Regions from separate parts of the Soehngenia saccharolytica DSM 12858 genome, predicted to be linked through region 1. Evidence: a T-box and tRNA genes for the amino acid it is inferred to sense, from the RefSeq annotation. Region 1 holds a T-box; the other holds one or more tRNA genes.
What was found. A T-box is a leader RNA that pairs with one kind of tRNA and senses whether it is charged. The one in region 1 lies ahead of BO51_RS02400 (valine--tRNA ligase), so its partner is inferred to be a tRNA-Val.
Positions count from the first base shown of each region.

Region 1 (12,510 bases):
AACAATAAGAAGAGCAATAAAGATACTTGAAGATGTAGGAGTGGTAGAATCATCAAAAGGCAGTGGAATTACTATAATTTCAAAAGAAAAAGCATATAAATACATAAACAGATTTAAAAATATAGAAAGCGTTACATCTTACAGAATTAAGCTACAGGAGTTATTCGATAAAAAAAGAGAAATAGAAGATGACATATTGCATATTGTGGACAGAATTATAGAAAGAAGTAGTGTATTAAGCAATATCACAGCATTGACCCCATTTGAATTGGAAATAACAAATAAGTGTCAATACATTGGCAAGTCAATAGGAGAACTTAATTTTTGGCAAAATACAGGAGCTACAATAGTAGGGATAAGAAGAAACAATGAAACCATTCTTTCGCCTGGACCTTATGCTACTTTGGAGAATGGTGACATACTATTGATGATAGGTGAAGATGGAGTGGTAGAAAGCGTAAAAAGATTTTTAGAAGAGGATTAGTTTTTTAAAGTATATGGGTATTTATATTAAAAGGGAGGGATCGGATATGAAGAAAATTTTAGTACCGGTAGATGGATCAGAAAACTCTAAGAAAGCCTTAATAAAAGCGAAAGAATTTGGACTTAATAACGAGTCGGATGTCATCATTTTATGCGTAGTAAATAGTTTAAAAGACAATCCTTATGTTGTTGACCAAGATTTTACCACGGAATTGAGCAAGAAAAACATTGAGACCGGGAAATCAATACTTAATGAAGCTTTAAACATTTTTAAAGATTATCCTTACAAAGTTGAAACTAGATTAAGAAATGCAGAAGATATTGCAGAAGCAATAATTGAAACTGCAGAAGAAGAAGCTGTTGATTTAATAGTGATGGGTAGAAGGGGCTGGAACATATCTTCAAGATCTCTCTTGGGAAGTGTTTCTAACAAGGTATTAAATTATGCTAATAAATCGGTATTAGTAGTAAAATAGGTAGCGAAAGCTACCTATTTTACTTTGTATAATTATCAAAATAACCTTGAATATATACTAGTGGAGTGCCTTTATCTCCGCTTCCTGAAGTTAAGTCAGCTAATGAACCTATTAGATCTGTAAGTCTTCTAGGTGTAGTTCCTTGAGAAATCATTTCTCCAACTAAAGAACCATCTTTATTTGCGATATAGTCAGAAATTGCTTTTCTTAATTCTTCACCAGACAAGTCCTTAAAGAGATCATCTGCTAGGTATTTTAGTTTTATTTCATTAGGTGTTCCCTCCAAACCTTTTGTGTAAGCAGGGGATACAACTGGATCTGCAAGCTCCCATATTTTTCCTACAGGATCTTTGAATGCGCCGTCGCCATATATCATAACTTCTATTGTTTTTCCCGTGATATTTTTTATTTCATCTTGAATAGATTCAACAATTGGCTGACCATCTCTTGGGAATAGTTTAATTTTCTCCTCACTGGATTTATTTGAACCTAACAAGCCATATTCTGGATTATAACCACTTCCATTTATTGGAGCGTTTAATATCTCATCTAAACCATATACTTTTCTTCCACCATATTTTTTCAATAAGCTTTTAGTTCTCTCTCTAGTGTGAATATCACAAGCTAAAACATCCTTTGTATATTCAAGTATAGTTAGAGGATTATTAGAAAATATTATTTCATAATCAACATTGTATTCTTCTAATATAGATTTATAATACTCAATATAATCAACTCCAGTAAATCTATGTTTCCTATATCCAAAGTATTCTCTGAATTGTTTTTCTGTCAATACATCTGTCCATGGATTTACTCCTTTGATATCTAACACATCCATGTCAACCAGATGATTACCCACTTCATCAGAAGGATAACTCAACATTAAAGTGATTTTCTTTGCCCCTTTTGCTATTCCTTTCAATATAATTCCAAATCTATTTCTACTAAGAATTGGGAATATAACACCAAAGTGTTCATTTGAATATTTATTTTTGATATCTTGTGCTATATCATCAATAGTTGCATAATTTCCTTGCGCTCTTGCTACAACAGATTCAGTTATACAAAGGCAATCCCTATCTTGAATCTCGAAATTAGCTTCTTTAGTAGCTTTTGTTATGGTGTCTATGGATATTTTTACTATGTCATCTCCTTCTCTTATGATAGGTGTCCTAAGACTTCTTACAGTTGTTCCAATTGTTCGTTCCATGATAACCTCCTAAAAATAATGGCTTGCTTTATGAATTAAGTATATAATATATTATATCATAAGTAAAATAAATATATTTTATGACAAGCATAAGGAGAATTTATATGATAGAAAAATTAGATTTATTTAGAATATTCAATGAAGTTGCTGAACAGCAAAGTATAACAAAGGCCGCAAAAAATTTATTTGTAAGTCAACCCGCGGTTTCACAGGCTATTGCACAGTTGGAACAAGAGCTAGGAGTTACCTTGTTCATTCGTACTTCGAAAGGAGTTAATCTGAATAGTGAAGGAAAGGTGCTATTTTCATATGTCAATAAAGGGATAAATCAGATAAAATTAGGTGAGCAAAAATTATTAGAAGCAAAAAAATTAGACTCAGGGACATTGACAATTGGCGTTGGCGATACAATTTTAAGATATTTATTATTGGATACTTTATTATCATATAAGCAACTTTATCCAAACATACAATTGAGGATTGTAAATCGTACATCTCAAGATTTAGTAAAACTAGTTGAGCTTGGAGAAATAGAATTAGCAATATGTAATTTGCCAATTAGCGACAGCAATTTGAAAATAAAAAAAATCAAAGAAATTCAAGATATCCTTGTAGCTGGTGAAAAATATGGTAACATTATCAAGGGTGCTACTAAATTAAGAGAGGTTTTAGAATGTCCATTGATAATGTTAGATAGCAGGTCTAATACTAGAAAATATGTTGAAAATTTCTTGTTCTCTAAGGAGATAATAATTGAACCTCAAATAGAACTTGGTTCACATGATTTAGTGCTTGAATTTGTGAAGAATGGATTTGGGGTAGCTTTTGTTGTAAGAGAGTTTTCAAATGAATACTTAATGAAGAAAGAGATTGTAGAAATTTCAACAGATATAACAATTCCTGAAAGAAGCATAGGAGCTTGCTATATTGATGAAAATGTTATTTCTTCAGCTGCAAGTGAATTTTTGAAAATATTGGCAAATAAAGTCCAATAAAATGGGTATAAATAGAAAAAATCATGGAGGAATATATGACGAATTTAGATTTTAATGAAAAAAATCGAATAGATTTAACAGAAAATCTAGATCCTAAAAAAAGAAGCTTTAAACTGGCTTTGATTTACTTTGCGATTGGGGTAGTTTGGATTTTCTTTTCTGATAAAATAGCATCTCTATTTACTGACAACCCTCAAACTTTGTATTTAATATCTTTATACAAAGGCTGGGTCTATATGTTGGTAACTGCTTTGATATTTTATTTTATATTGAAGAGACAGTTCGAAATGTATAGACATGCAGTATTAGAAGTTAAAAGTGCTTATGGTGACATTTCAGATCTCGAAAACAAAATAGAACATGTAAAAAGCGAATATAAAATGTATGAAGATAAATTAAGAGAAATGGAACAAAAGTTTGAGCTGTCGATCAAAGGATCAAATTATGGCATATGGAACTGGGATATTCAAAAAGACATCTATTTTACATCTTTACTTGCAAAACCTCAATTCGGATATTCAGAAGAGTATCAAGAAAAAATTAATACTATTGAAAAATGGAGAACACATATACATGAAGAGGACTTATCTTATTCCTTACATAAGTTTGATAAGATGCTTTTAGATTCTGATGGAGTTTATGAAAATGCTTTAAGGGTTAGGACAGCGAAAGGTGATTATAGATGGATTGTAACGACTGGAAAAGTAAAGTATAACGAGTACGGCAAACCAATTGCAATTGGTGGTTCGCACATCGATATAACTGAAAAACTACAATTAGAAGAAGATTTAAAAATGGAGAGAAAATTATTAGATATAATTTTAAACGACATTCCAATCGTGGTTATCAGGTGCGATTCACAAGGCAAAATAATAAGTGTAAATAAATTTTTTAAAGAGTTGTTTAAATTTGAAGAAGAGGAGTTTATTGGGATTAGCATTTTAAATTTAGTTGCTGATGATACAAATAAGACAATGTTGAATGATTTGATTTCAGATACAATTTCAGGTAATAAGATAAATGACATGGAAATTGAGTTAATTACAAAAGACAAACAAAAAAAGACAATAATTTGGAGCAGCTCATTTTTATTTGATGAAGAAAATAGAGTAAGAGATATAATATTTATTGGTGGCAATATAACTGAAAGAAAAGAGATGGAAAATCAATTATATGATCTTGCATACTATGATCAGCTAACTGGTCTTTCAAATAAATACAAGCTAGAAAAGGACATGATAGAATTGCAAAGAAAAGCACAGAATGAAAATCTCGAGATAGTGTTTGTGTATGCAGATATAGATAATTTCAATTTAGTTAATCAAATATATGGCCATAGTGCAGGAGACAGATTACTTGTAGATATTGCAGATAGGATATTCGGACTTTTTCCATAAGAACATTATATGTATAGATTTGGCGGAGACGAATATGTTTTAGTCTTGCTCCTTAAAGAAGAAGAACAGAAAATCAAGCTAGAGGATAAAATAATAGAGATATTAAAATATGCTGATCAAGTACAAGACATATTGCACAAGGAATACAATGTAAATTTCAGTGCAGGGGTTGCTATTTATCCTCTACAGGCTAAAGATTATGAAGATTTACTAAAAAAAGCTGATTTAGCATTAAACCATGCTAAGAAATATGGCAAGAACAGGACCGTACTGTATTTCGATGAACTGGATACGGGTTTAAAAGAACTTGTAGAACTTGATGAAGACTTAAAGAGAGCTATAGATAAAAATCAATTTTTCTTATTGTATCAACCGCAAATTGACTTAAAGAAGATGACAATTGTAGGTGCAGAAGCGTTGATCAGATGGAACAGACCAAAACGTGGTATCGAAAGCCCACTTTATTTTATTCCTCATGCGGAAAAAACAGGGGATATAATTAAAATAGATGGTTGGGTAATGGAAGAAGCTTTGAGAGAAACAACGAAGCTATCACAAAGCGGATTGACTGATTTTAAGATATTTATTAGTATATCAGGTAAGCTAATTGGTGACTTGGAAAAGTTTAGGCAACTTATTACAGAATTGTCATCTGTTTACGATTTTAGCAAAACTTGTATAGAAATAACTGAAACAAGCTTAATAGAAAATCTTGAGAGATGTACTGAAGCCTTGGAAATTATAAAAGCAGCTAATGGGAAAATCGCTTTAGACGATTTTGGAGTTGGATATTCTTCTTTGTCTTATTTGCAAGTTTTATCTATAGATATAATAAAAATAGACAAATCGTTTATTGACTCTATTGACGTGAATCCAGAGAACAAGAAAATCATGGAGATGATTGTAAACCTATCTCATGAACTGGGAATGAAAGTATTAGCAGAAGGCGTTGAAACTAAAAAGCAATTAGATCAAATTATCGAAATGGGATGTGATTACGCCCAAGGGTATTATTTCTATAAACCATTACCCGTAAATGAGTTCGAGGAATTGCTTATAGAACAATCCAAGAAAAGAGAGATTATAGATAAAGAAAGGGGCATAATTGATGAGTAAAAAAGAGAAACAGGAAATTAATTTAAAATTGCTTATAAAAACATCAGATAGAATTATGCTTTCTTTGATAGAATCGATACTTAAAGAGAATGGGATACCCTATATTCTCAAAGACAAAGGCACAGGAGGATATTTAAAAATAATAACCGGAGCTTCAATATATGATACTGAAGTGTTAGTTTCAGATAAAGATTTTGAGAAAGCAAGGGAATTAGTTGATTTAGTGACAAAGAGTGATGGCATTTAATTTCAAACATTGCTTTGATGTTCTTTACAATACACCTAAAATTAGGTATAATCGAATAAGTATTTTATAAAATCCCTTTACTTTAAGTGGTAAAGGGATTTATAATATCAATAAGGGTGATAAAATGGATAAGAAAACAGTACTAAGCGGCATACAACCGTCTGGATCGCTAACATTAGGAAACTATATCGGAGCCTTAAAAAATTTTACAGAATTTCAAAATGAATATGATTGTTATTATTGCATAGTCGATTTACATGCAATTACGGTACCACAAGTACCACAAGATTTGAGAAAAAACACTTTAGAAGTATTAGCTCTCTACTTAGCTTGTGGATTGGATCCTGATAAGTCAACTATATTTATACAGTCACATGTTCATGAACACGCTGAACTTGCTTGGGTATTGAATACCATAACATATATGGGCCAACTTAACAGGATGACTCAATACAAAGATAAATCAAAAAAATACAACGAAAGTATAAATGCAGGACTATTTACTTATCCGGTTTTGATGGCAGCAGATATTTTACTCTATCAAGCTGACTTAGTTCCTGTCGGAGAAGATCAAAGGCAACATTTAGAGCTTGCAAGAGATTTAGCGATCAGATTTAACAACAAATACAGCGATACATTTAACATACCAGAACCGTTCATCAAAAAATCAGGTTCCAAAATAATGAGTTTACAAGATCCTGCTGTCAAAATGAGTAAATCTGATCAGGATAAGAACGCATATATTTTGCTTTTAGATGACAAAGATACAATACGTAGAAAAATCAGGAGGGCAGTTACAGACTCTGAAAATCATATCGACTATAATGACAACCAACTTGGATTAAAAAATTTAATAGATATATACTCATCACTAACAGATAAAAAGGCAGAGGAAATAGTTGCAATGTATCAAAGCAAAGGATATGGCGAATTTAAAGATGATTTAGCAGAAGTTATCATTGAAAGCTTAGATCCTATTCAAAAAAGATACAAAGAAATCATATCAGATAGAGTGTACTTAGAACAGGTTTATGCTTCAGGTGCTGTAAAAGCAGGAAGAAAAGCTAGTAAAACATTGAGAAAAGTGTACAAAAAAGTTGGATTTGTACCAAAAACTGACATAACTAAATAAGATTGTAATAGCCAAATAATTTTGATTTTTGATTGGAGAGAAAAATTGTGACTTTACCTAATATCATAACATTCTTTAGACTGTTGTTAATACCAGTGTATCTTTTGGTGTATTATTCTAATTTAGAAAATAGAATAATAATTGCTGGAGCTATTTTCTTCTTGGCAGGAATTTCTGATGTACTGGATGGATACATCGCAAGGAAGTACAACAAGTCAAGCAAGTTAGGAACAGTGCTTGACCCTTTTGCAGATAAATTGATGGCTTTTGCAGTTTTGATATCATTTTATTCTGATGGATTAATGCCTTTGTGGATATTGATACCTATATTTATTAAAGAATTGGTTATGATATTAGGCGGCACAAAGTTATTTGTTAAAAATGACAGTTCAGTTATTCCATCAAATAAATACGGCAAAGCTGCGACATTTTTACTCTATCTATCAGTATTTCTTATTATAATAAAAGCACCGCATTATATAGTAATATTTTCTCTAATTCTAACATTAGTGACAAATATACTAGCTTTTTATAATTATTTAAAAATATATAAGGAAGTTACTCAGTAGTGACAATTGACAAATATAACAACTTAAATTATAATAAGAGAAATTATAATTGCAATGAAAAAGAGGAGTAGCCTTTTTTCCATTTGTAGAGAGTGAGCTCTTGGCTGGAAAGCTCATAATGTGAAACTGGCGAAGGTAGCTTTTGAGCTTCTAAGCTGAAATAATAGTAAGCTTAGACGGGATTAACCGTTAAAATAGATGAGAGCCATAATATTTTATGGAATTAAGGTGGTACCGCGACCCTTCGTCCTTTCTTTGTAAAGGATGAAGGGTTTATTTTTTAGGAGGGATTTGAATGCGAGAGAACTTACCAAAGAATTACAATCCGAAGGAATTTGAGGAAAAGCTTTATGAATATTGGAATGAGAACGGATATTTCACACCAAAAGTAGATAGGACAAAAAAGCCTTATACTATTATGATGCCGCCACCAAATGTAACAGGAACACTTCATATGGGACACGCTTTAAACAATACTATACAAGACATTTTAATTAGGTATAAAAGAATGCAAGGATATGAGGCATTGTGGTTACCTGGCACAGACCATGCGAGCATATCTACTGAAGCAAAAGTTGTAGAGAAATTAAGAAAAGAAGGAAAAACAAAAGAAGAACTTGGCAGGGAGAAGTTTTTAGAAGAAGCTTGGGATTGGACAAAAGTTTATGGAGGAAGAATAAAAAATCAACTTAAAAAATTAGGAGTTTCATGTGATTGGTCTAGGGAAAGATTTACTTTAGACGAGCATATGAATAAAGCGGTCACAGAAATGTTTGTCAGATTATATGAAAAAGGACTTATTTACAGAGGAGATAGAATAATTAACTGGTGTCCTAACTGCCACACTGCGATTTCAGATGCAGAAGTTGAACATGAAGATGCTCATGGATATATGTACTATGTAAAATATCCTATAAAGGATGAGGATGATGAAATAGTTATAGCGACAACAAGACCTGAAACCATGTTTGGAGATCTTGCAATTGCAGTTAATCCAAATGACGAAAGGTATAAGAAATATGTAGGGAAGACAGCAATATTGCCACTATCAAATAGAGAGATACCAATAATTGCTGATGAGTATGTGGAAATGGATTTTGGAACAGGAGCATTAAAAATCACACCATCTCACGATCCAAATGATTTTGAAGTAGGGGAAAGGCATAATTTGGGACATTTAATCGTCTTAGATGAAGATGGCAGGATAAATGAAAATGGAGGCAAATATAAAGGACTAGATAGATTCGAAGCAAGAAAAAAAGTGGTAGAAGACCTTAAAGAGCAAGGGTATTTGGCAGATGTAAAAGAACATGAGAACGCTGTAGGGCATTGCGAAAGATGCAAAACTATAATAGAACCTATCATATCTAAACAATGGTTTGTTAAAATGGAACCCTTAGCAAAACCAGCAATTGATGCCTATAACAATGGGGAGTTGAAGTTTATACCTGATAGATTTGGCAAAGTATATCTGCATTGGTTAGAGAACATTAGAGATTGGTGTATTTCTAGGCAACTTTGGTGGGGTCATAGACTTCCGGTTTATTATTGCGAAAGCTGTGGCGAAGTAATTGTAAGCAGAGAAGAAGTTGAAAAATGTAGTGTGTGTGGTAGTTCCAATATAAGGCAAGATACGGATACACTAGATACTTGGTTTTCATCAGGATTATGGCCTTTTTCAACACTGGGCTGGCCTGACGACACACCAGATCTTGAATACTTTTTCCCAACTGACACATTAGTTACTGGGTATGACATAATATTTTTCTGGGTCATTAGAATGGTTGTGACAAGCTTGAGCGAGATGGGAGAAGTTCCATTTAAAGATGTATTTTTAACAGGCCTTGTCAGGGATTCTCAAGGCAGAAAAATGAGTAAATCATTAGGGAATGGTATAGACCCATTGGAAATAATTGATGAATATGGTGCCGATGCTTTGAGATTCACTTTAGTTACTGGAAATTCACCTGGTAATGACATGAGGTTTTATACAGAAAGAGTTGAAGCAAATAGAAATTTTGCAAACAAATTGTGGAATGCTTCACGATTTTTGTTAATGAATTTAGAAGAAGACTTCTCTAGCTTAAGAGATGAAGAATTAAAACTAGAGGATGAGGATAAATGGATACTTACAAAATTAAATGACATTATTCCACAGATAAACGACAATTTAGACAAATACGAATTAGGTTTAGCGGCTGAAAAAATCTATAACTTTTTATGGGAAGACTACTGCGACTGGTATATAGAAATGGTAAAAACGAGATTATATGGAGAGGAAGGAATAAGCAAGAAAACTGCACAAACTGTGCTTTTAAGTGTCCTAAAAGATATATTGAAATTATTGCATCCATTTATGCCATTTATAACAGAAGAAATATGGCAGCATTTACCAGAGACAGACAAACCACTGATAATTGAGAATTGGCCAATTAAAGACAACAGTAAGATCTTTGAGAAAGAGAAAGAGGAAATTGACTACACAAAAGCTGCAATTAAAGCTATTAGAAACATTAGATCAGAAATGAATGTGCCAATGTCTAAAAAATCAAAACTCATATTTGTACCAGATAATGAGGATATAAAGGAAATTATTATAAAGAACTCAAAGAAATTTATTACTCTTGCTAGTGCAGAAGATATAGAAATTGAAAGCACAAATATTAATTTTGGAACTGATTATGTCTCGATAGTATTAGAAAAGTGTGAAGTATATATGCCGCTTAAAGATTTGATTGATATAACTAAGGAAATGGAGAGATTAGAAAAGGAAAGATTAAGACTAGTAGATGAGATAAATAGAGTGGACAAAAAACTTTCAAACGAAGGCTTTGTATCTAAGGCACCGAAGAATATAATTGAAGAAGAGAAACAAAAGAAAGAAAAATACGCTCAGATGCTTGAATCCGTGATAGACAGGTTGAAAACCTTGGAAAATATTGTGGAGGAAAATAAATGAATTATCAAGAAGCTATTAATTTCATTGATGACAAAAACAAGTATGGATCAAGATTAGGATTGGATTCTATTAAAAAACTCTTGAGTTTACTCAATAATCCACATCATAATTTAAAGTACATTCATGTTGCGGGAACAAATGGGAAAGGCTCCACTTGTGCATATTTAGCAAGCTGCTTGATGGAAACAGGGTACAAAACGGGACTTTATACATCTCCACATCTAGAAAGATTTACTGAGCGAATTCAAATAAATGGAAAGGAGGTAACAGAAGAAGAAGTAGCTACATTAACTGAAAAAGTAAAAACAGCATGCGATGAAATGGTGAGACTGGGATTTGAGCATCCAACAACTTTTGAAATAATAACTGCAATAGGATTTTTGTATTTTTATGAAAAAAATGTAGACATAGTAGTTTTAGAAGTTGGGCTAGGGGGGAAAGGCGATGCAACGAATGCAATCGAGTCTTCACTTGCATCAGTAATAACAACCATATCATATGATCATATGGAAGTTCTAGGGAATACATTAGAAGAAATAGCAATTCAAAAGGCTGGAATTATTAAAGATAATGGAATTGTAATATCTTACCCCAAATCTAAAGAGCCTCAGGAAGCTATAAAAAAGATTGCTACTCAAAAGAATGCAGTTTTTGTAGAAGTTCCAATTGAAAATGTAAACATTAAATATTTATCGGATGACGGCAGTATATTCGATTTTGAATATAATGATCATTTTATAGAAAATATAAGAACAAATTTAATTGGGGAACATCAAATTTACAATGCCACAACTGCTATTACTACATTGCTAACTTTAAATGATAGTGGGCTGATAAAAATCTCTATTGATGATATAAAAAATGGAATAGAGAAGACAGAATGGCATGGAAGGATTGAGCTTTTACGGCATAAACCTAAATTTATAATAGATGGTGCACATAATCTCGAAGGAGTCGAGAATCTTGTTAAAGCTTTGGGAAACTTCAAGTTTGACAGATTGATATTAGGCATTGCCACATTAAAAGACAAAGACTTTGATCATATGCTAAGCCTGCTAGTTCCTATGGCGGATGTAATAATAGCAACTGAAGCCAATACTGATAGAAAGTTAGATGCAGAGAGAATGAAAGAGCAGATAGAGAAAATATGGACGAAAGAAGAAGTAATAGTTGAGAAGCACATTCAAAATGCTGTAGAAAGAGCTTTAATTATTGCTAATGAGAATGATCTCATATTATTCACAGGTTCTCTTTATATGATTGGCGAAGTAAGAGATGCAGCTAAAATCAAATGATTTCAGCTGCATCTAACTAAATGCAAACTAATCATATAAATAAATCTAAGATAGACTTGTGGTAAAATGCAGGACTTTCTTTCCACTTTTTACACAATAATTTAGCTTGATCTTCAGTGGGGACACTTACATATAGACTGAATAGAATTTCATCTTTTTCTATTAGTTTAAGATTTATATTGTATTCTCCACTTTCTTTTAGATAGTAATCTGCTATGATATCTTCTTTTTGCTCTTTATGCTCTGCTGGATTGTTGAATAAATTCAACAATATGTTTTTTTCTTTTTCTCCTAAAATGTCTTTTAAATAGTCTAGAGCTTGAGAACCTTTGTCTGTTATTAAATACTTTATATTTCCATCATCTCTAAACTCTGAAACATATTGATTTGAAAGTAGTTCTATCAGATATTCTTGAATAAGAAAATAATTTAAGTCAAATTTATCAATTAGAAGTTCAGTTAAACTTATATTATCTATCGGTTCAGGAGATTTTTTTATAGTATAAAGTATTATAAGCTTAAACCTAGCAATTTCTTGTGAATGTATATTATACATAGCATCACCTTTTTATAAATTTATATTAATTATATCACATTACAATGAATTCAAATACTTATACTTTGAGGGAGT
Region 1 is NZ_JCANTN010000005.1:29,416-41,925, reverse strand. Features, by position in the region: gene BO51_RS02445 (GntR family transcriptional regulator) at 1-484, shown strand, start outside; gene BO51_RS02440 (universal stress protein) at 531-959, shown strand; gene BO51_RS02435 (coenzyme F420-0:L-glutamate ligase) at 979-2,169, opposite strand; gene BO51_RS02430 (LysR family transcriptional regulator) at 2,274-3,164, shown strand; partial or broken gene BO51_RS02425 (diguanylate cyclase domain-containing protein) at 3,188-4,819, shown strand; gene BO51_RS02420 (putative bifunctional diguanylate cyclase/phosphodiesterase) at 4,832-5,677, shown strand; gene BO51_RS02415 (putative signal transducing protein) at 5,670-5,924, shown strand; gene trpS (tryptophan--tRNA ligase) at 6,049-7,056, shown strand; gene BO51_RS02405 (CDP-alcohol phosphatidyltransferase family protein) at 7,104-7,625, shown strand; T-box leader at 7,671-7,880, shown strand; gene BO51_RS02400 (valine--tRNA ligase) at 7,921-10,584, shown strand; gene BO51_RS02395 (bifunctional folylpolyglutamate synthase/dihydrofolate synthase) at 10,581-11,879, shown strand; gene BO51_RS02390 (DUF4364 family protein) at 11,911-12,435, opposite strand.

Region 2 (12,510 bases), on a different contig from region 1:
GTAATAGGGGATAAAGATTCAGTATTGGCTTTTAAAGCCCTTGGAGTCGATGTATTTACAGTTTCGGATAGGGACAGTGCTAGAAGAGCTTTAGACAGTGCTGCTAGAGATAAATACGGGATTATATTTATCACAGAACAGATTGCAAGTCTTATTCCAGATACTGTATCTAGATATGACAAAGAGATAGTACCTGCGGTAATCCTTATACCAAGCAATCAAGGCACACTTAACATTGGTATGGATAGAATAAATGAAAATGTTGAAAAGGCCGTAGGCTCAAATATTTTATAGAAAGAGAGGGCTTAACTTGAAAGTAGGAAAGATCATAAAAGTATCCGGACCTCTTGTTGTTGCAGAGGGAATGGACGAAGCTAATGTTTACGATGTAGTTGAAGTTTCTGAAAATAGATTGATCGGTGAAATAATTGAAATGAGAGGCGATAGAGCTTCGATTCAAGTTTATGAGGAAACAACGGGAATAGGGCCTGGGGATCCAGTGTATACGACAGGGGAACCTTTGTCGGTAGAATTAGGGCCTGGGCTGTTGGAGACCATGTTTGACGGCATTCAAAGACCGCTTGAAGCGTTCAGAGATGCTTCAGGTGATTTTTTAGTAAAAGGCACAAAAGTAGAAAATCTCGATAGAAATAAAAAATGGCATTTCACACCAACTGTAAAAGTAGGAGATAAGGTATCAGAAGGAGATATAATTGGGACTGTTCAAGAAACACCTTTGATCTTACACAAAATAATGGTACCTCCTAACATAGAAGGTGTAGTGACAAAGATTGAAGAAGGCGATTTCACAGTTACAGAAGTAGTTTCTGTATTAAACGATGAAATAGAGCTTACTATGATGCAAAAGTGGCCAGTAAGAAAAGCTAGAAGCTTTAAGAGAAAATTAAATCCAACAGTTCCGCTGGTTACGGGGCAAAGAGTAATAGACACGTTCTTCCCTGTTGCAAAAGGTGGGACAGCAGCTATCCCGGGGCCATTTGGATCAGGCAAGACTGTCGTACAACACCAATTAGCAAAATGGGCTGATACAGAGATAGTCGTATACGTAGGCTGTGGAGAAAGAGGAAATGAGATGACGGATGTTCTAATGGAATTTCCTGAAATCATAGACCCTGCCACAGGAGAATCTCTTATGAAGAGAACTGTTCTGATTGCAAACACATCGAACATGCCAGTTGCAGCTAGAGAGGCTTCAATTTACACTGGTATTACGATTGCCGAGTATTTTAGAGACATGGGCTATTCTGTCGCATTGATGGCTGACTCTACATCAAGATGGGCTGAGGCTTTAAGGGAGATGTCTGGAAGGCTTGAAGAAATGCCTGGTGATGAAGGGTATCCTGCATATCTTGCTTCAAGAGCTGCAGAGTTTTACGAAAGAGCTGGCAAAGTAATATGCAAAGGTAGTGACGATAGAGAAGGAGCTATCACTGTAATCGGTGCTGTATCGCCTCCAGGAGGAGATATATCCGAACCGGTTTCTCAGGCAACTCTTAGGATAGTTAAAGTATTCTGGGGACTAGATCACTCGCTTTCATATAAAAGACACTTCCCAGCTATAAATTGGCTGAACTCATACACGCTTTATCAATCGAGCATTGACAAGTGGATGAATGAAAATGTAGACAAGGAGTTTGCAAAAAATAGAGTTAAAGCAATGACACTTCTACAAGAAGAAGCTTCATTGCAAGAAATAGTAAGGCTTGTAGGTAGGGATTCTCTATCAGATGAGGATCAACTTAAACTCGAAGCATCAAAATCTATTAGAGAAGATTATTTACAGCAAAATGCATTCCATGATGTCGACACTTATTGCTCATTGGAAAAGCAAAACATGATGCTAAAATTGATTTTGAAATTCTATGACTTGAGTTTAGATGCTTTGAAAAAAGGAGTATATCTAAAGGACATTGAAAACATGGCTGTAAGAGAGAAAATAGCAAGGGCAAAATACATCGAAGAAGATAAATTAAATGAATTAGAAGCTATTGAAAGAGAACTTGAAACAGAAATTGCAAAACTCATTGAGGAAGGAGGCCTTCTAGATGCGTAAAGAATACAATACAGTAAGAGAAGTAGTAGGCCCATTGATGATTGTGGAAGGGGTAGAAGGTGTCAAGTTCGATGAACTAGTTGACATTGAACTAAAGAATGGAGAAAAAAGAAGAGGCAGAGTACTTGAATTAAATGGCGACAAAGCTATGGTTCAGTTGTTTGAAGGCTCTGCTGGAATCAATTTGAATTCAACCAAAGTAAGATTTTTAGGAAGGCCTCTTGAACTTGGTGTTTCTGAAGACATGATCGGGAGAATATTTGATGGACTTGGTAGGCCTAAAGACAACGGACCCAAGATAATTCCGGAAAAAAGACTTGACATAAATGGCTCGCCGATAAACCCTGTTGCAAGGGATTACCCAGAGGAGTTTATTCAGACGGGTATTTCATGTATAGATGGGCTTAACACACTTGTAAGAGGACAAAAACTTCCTATATTCTCTGGTTCTGGACTTCCTCACGGGGAAGTAGCCGCACAGATTGCGCGACAAGCGAAAGTATTAGGAACCGATGAAAAATTCGCCGTTGTGTTTGCTGCAATGGGGATAACTTTTGAAGAAGCTCAGTTTTTCATCGACGACTTCACTTCAACAGGCTCTATCGACAGGGCGGTTTTGTTTATGAATTTAGCGAATGACCCAGTTATTGAGAGAATTGCGACACCAAGAATGGCACTTACATGCGCTGAGTATCTAGCATATGAAAAAGACATGCATGTACTTGTTATATTGACAGATATGACAAATTATGCCGAGGCTTTAAGAGAGACATCCGCTGCAAGAAAAGAAGTGCCTGGAAGAAGAGGATATCCTGGTTACCTTTATACAGACCTTTCGACAATTTACGAAAGAGCGGGAAGAATTAGAGGAAGAAAGGGTTCTATTACACAGATCCCTATATTGACAATGCCAGAAGACGACATCACACACCCTATACCCGACCTTACAGGGTATATCACCGAAGGGCAGATAATTCTTTCAAGACAACTTTACAAAAGGGGTATTGAGCCGCCTATAAATATAGTGCCTTCACTTTCAAGACTAAAAGACAAGGGAATTGGGAAAGGGAAGACCAGAGAAGACCATGCAGACACGATGAACCAAATTTATGCGGCGTATACTTCTGGTATTGAGGCTAGAGAGTTGGCGACTATACTCGGCGAGTCAGCTTTATCGGATGCAGACAAAGCATTTGCAAAATTCGCTGAAGCTTTTGATGAAAAATATGTAAATCAAGGCTATCACAACAATAGATCCATTGAAGAAACATTGGATTTAGGTTGGGAGCTGTTGAAATTAATTCCAAGATCGGAGCTAAAGAGGATAAGACAGGAATACTTAGACAAGTACTTGCCTGTTGAAGAAAAAGGGGATGAGTAGATGGCCGTACTAGAAGTTAACCCTACCCGAATGGAGCTAACTAGGCTTAAAGATAGATTAAAAACAGCTACTAGAGGCCATAAGCTCTTAAAAGACAAACAAGACGAACTCATGAGGAGATTTATTGAACTCATAAAAGAAAATAAAAGGCTTAGAGAAGAAGTCGAAAAAGAATTGAAAGAAGCTTTCGAAGCTTTCTTATTGGCGAGTGCAGTGATGAGTCCTGAAATCCTAGAAGAAGCAGTTGCTTTTCCAAAAGAGAGCATTTCTGTAGATATAAAAAAGAAAAATGTAATGAGCGTTAGAGTTCCTGTGATGAATTTCATCAGGAGCTTAGAAAATGACGAGGGAAGCATTTATCCGTATGGATTCGCTCAAACTTCTCCAGAGCTTGATGAAGCTATCTCTAAATTGTATGGAATAATGCCTAAATTGTTGGAACTAGCTGAAGTTGAAAAAGCATGCCAGCTTATGGCAGATGAGATAGAAAAAACAAGAAGAAGAGTAAATGCCCTTGAATATAGGACGATTCCTGAACTTGAAGAAACAATCAGATTCATTAGAATGAAATTAGATGAAAATGAAAGAAGTACAATAGTAAGACTTATGAAAGTTAAAGATATCATAAATAAAGAAAGTTAAAGCACCTAAAAAGGTGCTTTAACTTTTGGTGGGTGGTATTGGACTCGAACCAACGACCTCCACGATGTCAACGTGGCGCTCTGCCAGCTGAACTAACCACCCAAGTACTATTATGATAGCATAAAGACCTGCGTATTTCAATAAATTTGTGGGTATAAATATTTAAAATTATTTTAGGAGGCTTTTTATGGGAAAAAACTGTTTAGTTGCTCAATCCGGTGGTCCAACCGCTGTTATAAATGCTAGTGTAAGTGGAATATTAGATGCAAATATGAAATACAATTATTTTGAGGTGGTTTATGGGGCGAAAAATGGCATACAAGGCGTAATGGAAGGTAAATTAATTGACCTTTCTCATCTTACAAAAGATGAAATAGATTTGCTCAAATTGACTCCAGCGAGCGCTTTAGGTTCATGTAGGCACAAGATGAAGGACTTTAATGAAGATGAAAGCGAATACAAGATGATTTTAGATACTCTAGAAAAATACGACATAGACACATTCTTCTACATTGGTGGGAACGACTCAATGGACACTGTCCATAAATTGAGCTTATATGTAAAAAACAAAGGCATAGACAAAAAAATTGTCGGAATTCCTAAAACTATTGATAATGATTTAATGGAAACAGATTTTACCCCAGGTTTTGGGTCAGCTGCTAAATATATTTCCACTACTGTTTTGGAAACCTATTTAGATGCAAGCGTATACAAAGACAATGGAGTTTATATTGTTGAAACTATGGGCAGAGATGCTGGTTGGCTTGCAAGTTCAAGTATATTGGCCAAATTAGATGGAAAGCCAGTAGTGGATTTTATATACCTGCCTGAAAATCCATTTGACAAGGAGAAATTCTTAACTGATGTGAGGAAATGCTATGAAGAAAAAAAACAGGTATACATTGTTGCTTCAGAAGGTTTAAAAGACGCTAATGGAGATTATGTATTCAAATCAAAGACTGTTGAAGTGCATGATAAATTTGCACATGCTCAATTAGGCGGAGTAGGAGGTTACTTAAAAGGCATAATTGAAGAAGCAAATATAACAAATAGGATAAAGGTGCTTGAATTGGGAACGGCCCAAAGGGCAGCAATGCACTGTGCGAGTTTAACGGATATTGAGGTATCTCATCAATGTGGGCTAAGGGCGTATGAAATGGTATTAGATGGGAAATCTGGTTTTATGGCAGGGATAAAAGTAAAATCTAAAACACCATTTGAAACAGAAATAGTTGAAATAGACCCTTCATTAGTAGCTAATAGAGTAAAAGAAATTCCAAGAGAATGGATCACTGACAATTTCGTAAAGGAAGAATTGATAGAATATTTAACTCCATTAATTCAGGGCCAACCTCAGATTAAATATGAGAATGGATTGCCCAAATATATAAAATTAAACATAAGATGAGAATAACTCATTAAATAGTTTGCATTTTTGTAAATAGGGTAGTAATTATATGTACAAAAATGTTTATAGGGGGTAGTAGATATGAGTTACAGATTAAATGCTGAAATAAGAGAAGAGATAGGCAAAAACAAAGCTAAGAAAATCAGAAGGGAAAATGAAATTCCAGCCATCATATATGAGAGAAATAGAGAACCTATTCCTGTAAAGATCGACAGCATAGAATTCATGAAGGTATTTAGAGAAGCAGGTACTTCAAATCTAATTGATTTAAGTGTTGGCAATGAAACTATGCCTGTTATTATAAAGTCTATTCAAAAAGACCCAATTAAAGCAAACATTATTCATGTTGATTTTCAAAGACTGGATATGAAAGAAAAAGTCAAAGTTGAAGTCCCTATAATTCTTCACAATAGAGATAAAATCAAAAAGCAGCCATCAGTATTGATGCAGATGATAGAAAACATTGAAATTGAGTGCTTGCCAGGCGATATACCTGAAGCGATAGAAATCAATGTCGAAGATTTAGACTTTAATGAGCCGATTAAAGTAAAGGATTTAGAGATAATGAAAAATCAAAACATCAGGGTGATCACAGACCATGATATGACAATATGCGTACTCAATAGACCAGTGGACTATAAAGAAGAGGAAGAAGAGACCGAAGTGTCTGAACCTGAGCTAGTTAAAGATGAAGAATAATTTGAGGCAGACCTTAAGGTCTGCCTTAATTTTTTCAGGAGGTGATAAAATGAAAGGCTTGGTCAGTGCATATATATCTCCTCATCCACCTATAATAATCGATAAGATTGGTAATGGCGAGGAGAAAAAATGCATAAATACGATAAATGGTTTAAGGGAAATAGCTGAAGACATTGAGAATAAAAAGCCTGAAACCATAATTGTAATAACTCCCCACGGGCCATTGTTTTCAGATGCCATAGCAATGTCCATAGGGGAAGAACTTTATGGAGATTTTGGAAATTTTGGACATAGTGAACTCAGATATCACTTTAAGAATGATTTAGAAATAGTAAAAGACATCTACGATATGGCGAAGAAAGAGAGAATTCAGACTGCTCTGATGAATAAAGAGATGTATGAGATGTATGGGTTGGAGGATACTCTTGATCACGGAGTATTGGTGCCATTGCACTTTGTAACTCAAAAATACACAGATTTTAAATTGGTGCACATAACATATGGGCTTTTATCTCCGATAGAATTGTATAAATTTGGCAAGATAATAGACAAAGCAGCGAAAGGGAAACGAAATATTTCTATCATAGCTAGTGGAGATTTATCACATAGACTGTCAGACAGCGGACCATATAGCTATAGTCCGAAAGGAGAAGAATTCGATAAAAAAATCATTTCTCTTTTTAAAAACAAAGACTTGACTGGCGTGTTGAGCTTTGACTTGGATTTAGCAAAAGAGGCTGGAGAATGTGGGCTGAGATCCTTTATGATCCTTTCTGGTGCATTGAGCCAGCATGACTTTATTCCTCGAATATTGTCATATGAAGGTCCTTTTGGAGTTGGGTACATGACTGCAATATTTGAGATATCAGCAGAAAATCCTAAAGATCATGTCGGTGAAATAAAAGAAAAAATAGATGAAAAAATGAAGATGAAGAGATCCAATGAGGATAAATATCAGAGATTAGCCAGAGAGAGTTTAGAGTATTACATTAATAATGGCAAATATATGGATATTCCTGAATATGTAGACAGTGAAATGTTGTCTTTGAGAATGCCAGTTTTTGTGTCGATAAAAAAATTCGGAGAACTTAGAGGTTGTATCGGCTCAACATCGCCAATAAAAAACAATCTTGCTGAAGAAATAATATATTTTGCGGTAGAAGCGGGAACAAAAGATCCAAGATTTCCACCTGTCACAGAAGAGGAACTTCCATTTTTGTCTTATTCAGTGGATGTGCTAATGCCAGCTCAAAAAGTAAAGTCGTTAAGCGAGCTTGATCCTAAAAAATATGGAATAATTGTTGAAAGCGGATTTAGGAGAGGGCTGTTGCTTCCAGATATCGAGGGAGTTGACACTGTTAGAGATCAGATACGAATAGCTCTAAACAAAGCTGGAATTGGCGAACATGAGAAGTACGATATATCAAAATTTGAAGTCATCAGACACGGATAGAGGTGTTTTGGATGAAAGAAGCCAAATTTTATGAAAATAAAGGGGAGCATGTACTTTGTACGCTTTGCCCACACAATTGTAAAATAGGCAATGGCTCAACCGGGGTATGTAAAGTCAGAAAGAACATAGATGGAGTATTGTACAGTTTGAATTATGAAAAAATAACTTCTGTTGCACTTGATCCAATTGAAAAAAAGCCACTGTTTCATTTCTATCCCGGCACGAAGATTTTTTCAATAGGAAGTTTCAGCTGTAATTTCAAATGCGACTATTGTCAAAATTACGAGATAGTTGAAGGAGCGGATTTGGCAATAGAATTAAACGTAGAAAGAATTGTGCAATTAGAAGAAGAATCAGATTCAATAGGCATGGCATATACCTACAATGAACCTACCATTTTTTACGAAATGGTTGAAGATCTAGCTAAAGAGATGAAAAACAGGGGAAAGAAAAATGTCCTTGTTACAAATGGGTATATAAATAATGAGCCGCTTATTAACATACTTCCGCTGATTGATGCTATGAACATAGACTTGAAGGCGATGACTGATGATTTTTACAAAAAAATATGCAAAGGACAGCTAGACCCGGTTCTTGAGACAATAAAACTAGCCGCTAGCAAGGCTCATGTAGAAGTTACAACGCTTTTAATCGATGATTATAATGCAAGCGAAGAAGAAATTGAGAAGCTTTCATATTTTCTCTCAAATATAGATAAAAATATCGTCTTGCATTTTTCGAGATATTTTCCACAGCATAAAATGACTAGACCAGCAACGAGTTTAAACACGCTAATTAGAGCTAAAGAGATAGCACAAAGACATCTAAACTATGTATATATAGGGAATGTGTTTGGATTTGACAACTCCACTTATTGTCCTAACTGTCATGCAAAATTAATTGACAGAAATTTAAAAATAGAGATAGTTGGGATTGATAAAAACAGGTGTATTCATTGTGGACAAAAGCTTCCTATCATATATTGATAAAAAAGTTTAGAAATAGTAAAATTTTTATTTAATTTTAGTAAGACATAAGTTATAATTAAAACATTGTTTATAAATTTATATTTTTAGGAGGTAGATCAATTCAAGATGAAAACACCTGTATTGGAAGCATTAACAAAACTTATGGAAGAAAATAGCGTTTCTTTCCACATGCCAGGACATAAGGGCAGAAACTCGCTTATTGAGTGGGGCAAATACATTCCTTACATCGACACAACTGAAACATTTGGAATGGACAACTTGCTTGAACCAAGGGGTATAATTAAAGAATCTCAAGAGTACGCTGCAAAAGTATTTGGCGCAAAGTCCACTATATACGCAGTAAATGGCTCTACTGGAAGTATACACATAAGCCTTGCCACAATCACAAAACCTGGAGATAAAGTTTTAATTCAGAGAAATTGTCATAAAGCAGTTTACAATGCTTTAATTATAAATAGATTGAATCCTGTGTATATTTATCCAAATTACAACGAAGATTACAATGTGTTGACGGGAGTATATCCAGAAGACATAGATGAGGCTTTGGCTAATGATAAAGACATCAAGGCTGTAGTTTTGACATATCCAAATTACTATGGAGTATGTTCGGATCTAAAAACCATTGCGGAAATAGTTCACAAGCACAACAGAATACTGATGGTTGATGAAGCTCACGGGCCACATCTCACATTCTCAGACAAATTGCCAATGTCAGCACTCGAAGCTGGAGCAGATATAGTAATTCAAAGCACCCACAAGACTTTGCCAAGCTTTACGCAAACTTCTTTAATTCATGTTGGATCTGACAGGATAGATTTGAATAAATTGAGAGATAGATTTCAACTCTTTACCACTACAAGCCCATCATATTTATTTACATTGTCAAATGAGATAGCTATTGCGTATATGGATGGTGAGGGCAGAGAAAAACTTGATTACACGATAAGAAAAGTTGACGAGGTCATCGAAAGGCTTAAGAAAATCGACAGGGTAAATGTGTTTACAGGCGATGAAAACGACGAAACAATATATGCCAAGGACAACACCAAGATACTCATAAGCATAGATGGAATGACTGGATCTAATTTAAAGAAAAAAATGTATGAAGAGTATAACATAAGACTGGAGATGGCTGATTATTATTATGCTTTAATGTTGACTAGCGCCATGAATACAGAAGAAGATTTTGAAAGAGCGGTAGAAGCTATTGAACATATAGCAAAGAATGAGCCATATGAAGAAATATACAAAGTCAGCATCAAAATGCCAACTCCAAAGATGAGAACATTACCTTCTGAAGCATACTTTAGTTCAAAACAACAAATAAAGTTGGAAGATGCTGTGGGTAGAATTGCGGCAGCGCCTGTTATTCCTTATCCACCTGGAATTCCTCTAATGGTTCCTGGAGAAGAAATAACCAAAGAGATATCTGAACACCTATCTTTCTTGATGGAAAACGGAATCGAAGTAGTGGGGCTCATGGGTGAAAACAAGGATAGCATCGTAGTTGTAGAATAGGAGCTGTTTAAATGAAAGGCTTATTTATAACACTTGAAGGGCCAGACGGCTCTGGAAAATCAACTGTTGCAAACTTACTTGGAGAGTATTTTGAAAAACTGGGTATAGATTGTATTATAACCAGAGAACCTGGTGGAACTCAAATTGGTGAAAAAATACGGGATATAATAGTCGACAATGAGAACAAGGCAATGGGAGCGGAAACAGAAGCGCTTTTATTTGCCGCATCTCGTGCTCAACATGTTCATGAGAAGATATGCCCAAGTTTAGAAGAAGGCAAAGTCGTAGTATGCGATAGATTTTTATTTTCGAGTCTAGCTTATCAAGGCGTAGGAAGAGGACTTGGAGTAGAGAGAGTAAAGATGATAAATGAATTTGGGCTTAGGGGAGTAAAACCTGATTTAATAATATTTTTCGATTGTGATCCAACTCTGACTATCCTCAGAAAAACAAAAGCCGGAGGAGACAGGTTGGAATTATTAGGAGACAAATTCCACGAGAGAGTCTATGAAGGTTATAAAGAGATAATCAAAATGTATCCCGAAAATGTTGAGATAGTCGATGCTAGAAGACCAATAAGAGAAGTGTATAAGGAGGTAGTAAAGCTCATAGATGCACTTCTTGAGAAAACGGAGGGATTAAAATGAAACTTATAATAGCCATAGTTCAAGACCAAGATGCGCCTAGCCTATTAGAAGAATTGATGGATAAAGATTTTAGAGTTACAAAATTAGCTTCCACAGGAGGGTTTTTGAAGGCGGGCAATACAACTCTTTTAAGTGGCGTGGAAGATGATAAAGTCGATGAAGTTTTAAAGATCATAGAAGACAACTGCAAGACGAGAGATATAACCACATCACTTCTTACAGTGACTATGCCGGGAGACACTTATATGCCTTACCCATTGGAAGTTAGAATAGGAGGAGCAACTGTATTCATAGTAAATGTAGAAAAATACTTGCGAATCTAGGAGGAAAATCATGAAATTAATCATAGCTATAATACAGGACGAACATGCGAATAAAGTCATAAGAGAATTAACTGACAGCAAATTTAGAGTCACAAAATTGGCTTCTACAGGCGGGTTTCTAAAATCGGGAAACACCACACTTTTGATCGGTTCAGAAGATGACAAGATAAATCTTGTAGAGGAGATATTCAGAAAGAACTCATCTGACAAAAATGTGGAACTGGATAAAAAAGAAGTCAATGTATCTGCAAATTTATTTATAGTGCCTGTTGAGGATTATAGAAAGTTTTAGTGGTGAGAGAATGAACTACGATGATATTATAGGCCATAAAACAGAGATAGAAAGCCTTCAAAGAGCTATTAAAAATGACCATATAAGCCATTTCTACCTCTTTGAAGGCGAAAAAGGAATAGGCAAAAAAGCAACTGCAAAGGTCTTTGCAAAACACATATTGTGCAAAGCTAAAAAAGATGATGGACCTTGTGGCGTTTGCAGTTCGTGCAGAAAATTTGAATCTGGTTCCCACCCTGATTATTTGGAGATAGCTCCTAGCAACGGAATGATAAGAAAAAATGAAATAGATAATCTGATTAAGCAGATCTCTTTTAGCCCATTTGAGTCAGCAAAAAAAGTTATTTTAATCGACGATTGCGAGAAGATGAATAAAGAAAGCCAAAATGCACTCTTAAAGACTTTAGAAGAACCACCAAGTTACATAAATATAATACTTGTAAGCTCCAACCCTAAACTGATCCTTAATACAATAATTTCTCGAGCAGAGAAAATTCATTTCAAATCTATCAATGCCAATGACATGGTAGAATTTTTGATTAAAAAAGAGAATATTCCACTGGAAAGAGCTAGGATTATATCAGACTTCTCTCAAGGCTCTATCGGCAGAGCCTTTGAGCTTATCAAATCGGATGAGTTCATTGAGCTAAGAGATGATGTGATAAGACTAGTGGATTATTGTATTTTTGGCAGGGAGTATGAAGTGTTTGAAATGAGTGAAAAGCTTGCCAAAACAAAAGAGATTTCAGAAAATGTGCTGTTGATACTGCTTCTATATCTTAGAGATGTCTACTTTTATAAATTTACTCAAAATGACAGATTTTTGATAAACAAAGATAAGGTTGATCTAATTAAAAAACATTCTATTTTGGAATTTGAGAAAATAAATGATATAATAAAGAAAATATATTTTACTAAAGAGAGCATCGATTTAAATGTAAATAGAGAGCTCTTGATAGAGACCTTATTTTTCAACATACAGGAGGAGTATTGATGGTAAGAGTAGTTGGAGTGCGATTTAAAAAATCTGGAAAAATTTATTATTTCGATCCAGATGATTTAGATATAAAGCAGAATGACTTTG
Region 2 is NZ_JCANTN010000004.1:64,739-77,248, forward strand. Features, by position in the region: gene BO51_RS02075 (V-type ATP synthase subunit F) at 1-294, shown strand, start outside; gene BO51_RS02080 (V-type ATP synthase subunit A) at 311-2,074, shown strand; gene BO51_RS02085 (V-type ATP synthase subunit B) at 2,067-3,455, shown strand; gene BO51_RS02090 (V-type ATP synthase subunit D) at 3,456-4,097, shown strand; tRNA gene BO51_RS02095 (tRNA-Val) at 4,124-4,199, opposite strand; gene BO51_RS02100 (6-phosphofructokinase) at 4,285-5,505, shown strand; gene BO51_RS02105 (50S ribosomal protein L25) at 5,587-6,204, shown strand; gene amrA (AmmeMemoRadiSam system protein A) at 6,254-7,657, shown strand; gene amrS (AmmeMemoRadiSam system radical SAM enzyme) at 7,669-8,643, shown strand; gene BO51_RS02120 (aminotransferase class I/II-fold pyridoxal phosphate-dependent enzyme) at 8,752-10,164, shown strand; gene tmk (dTMP kinase) at 10,176-10,811, shown strand; gene darA (cyclic di-AMP receptor DarA) at 10,808-11,134, shown strand; gene BO51_RS02135 (cyclic-di-AMP receptor) at 11,145-11,426, shown strand; gene holB (DNA polymerase III subunit delta') at 11,437-12,420, shown strand; gene BO51_RS02145 (PSP1 domain-containing protein) at 12,420-12,510, shown strand, end outside.
Region 2: it has a tRNA-Val gene. The T-box ahead of BO51_RS02400 (valine--tRNA ligase) is inferred to sense a tRNA for this amino acid. The anticodon was not compared.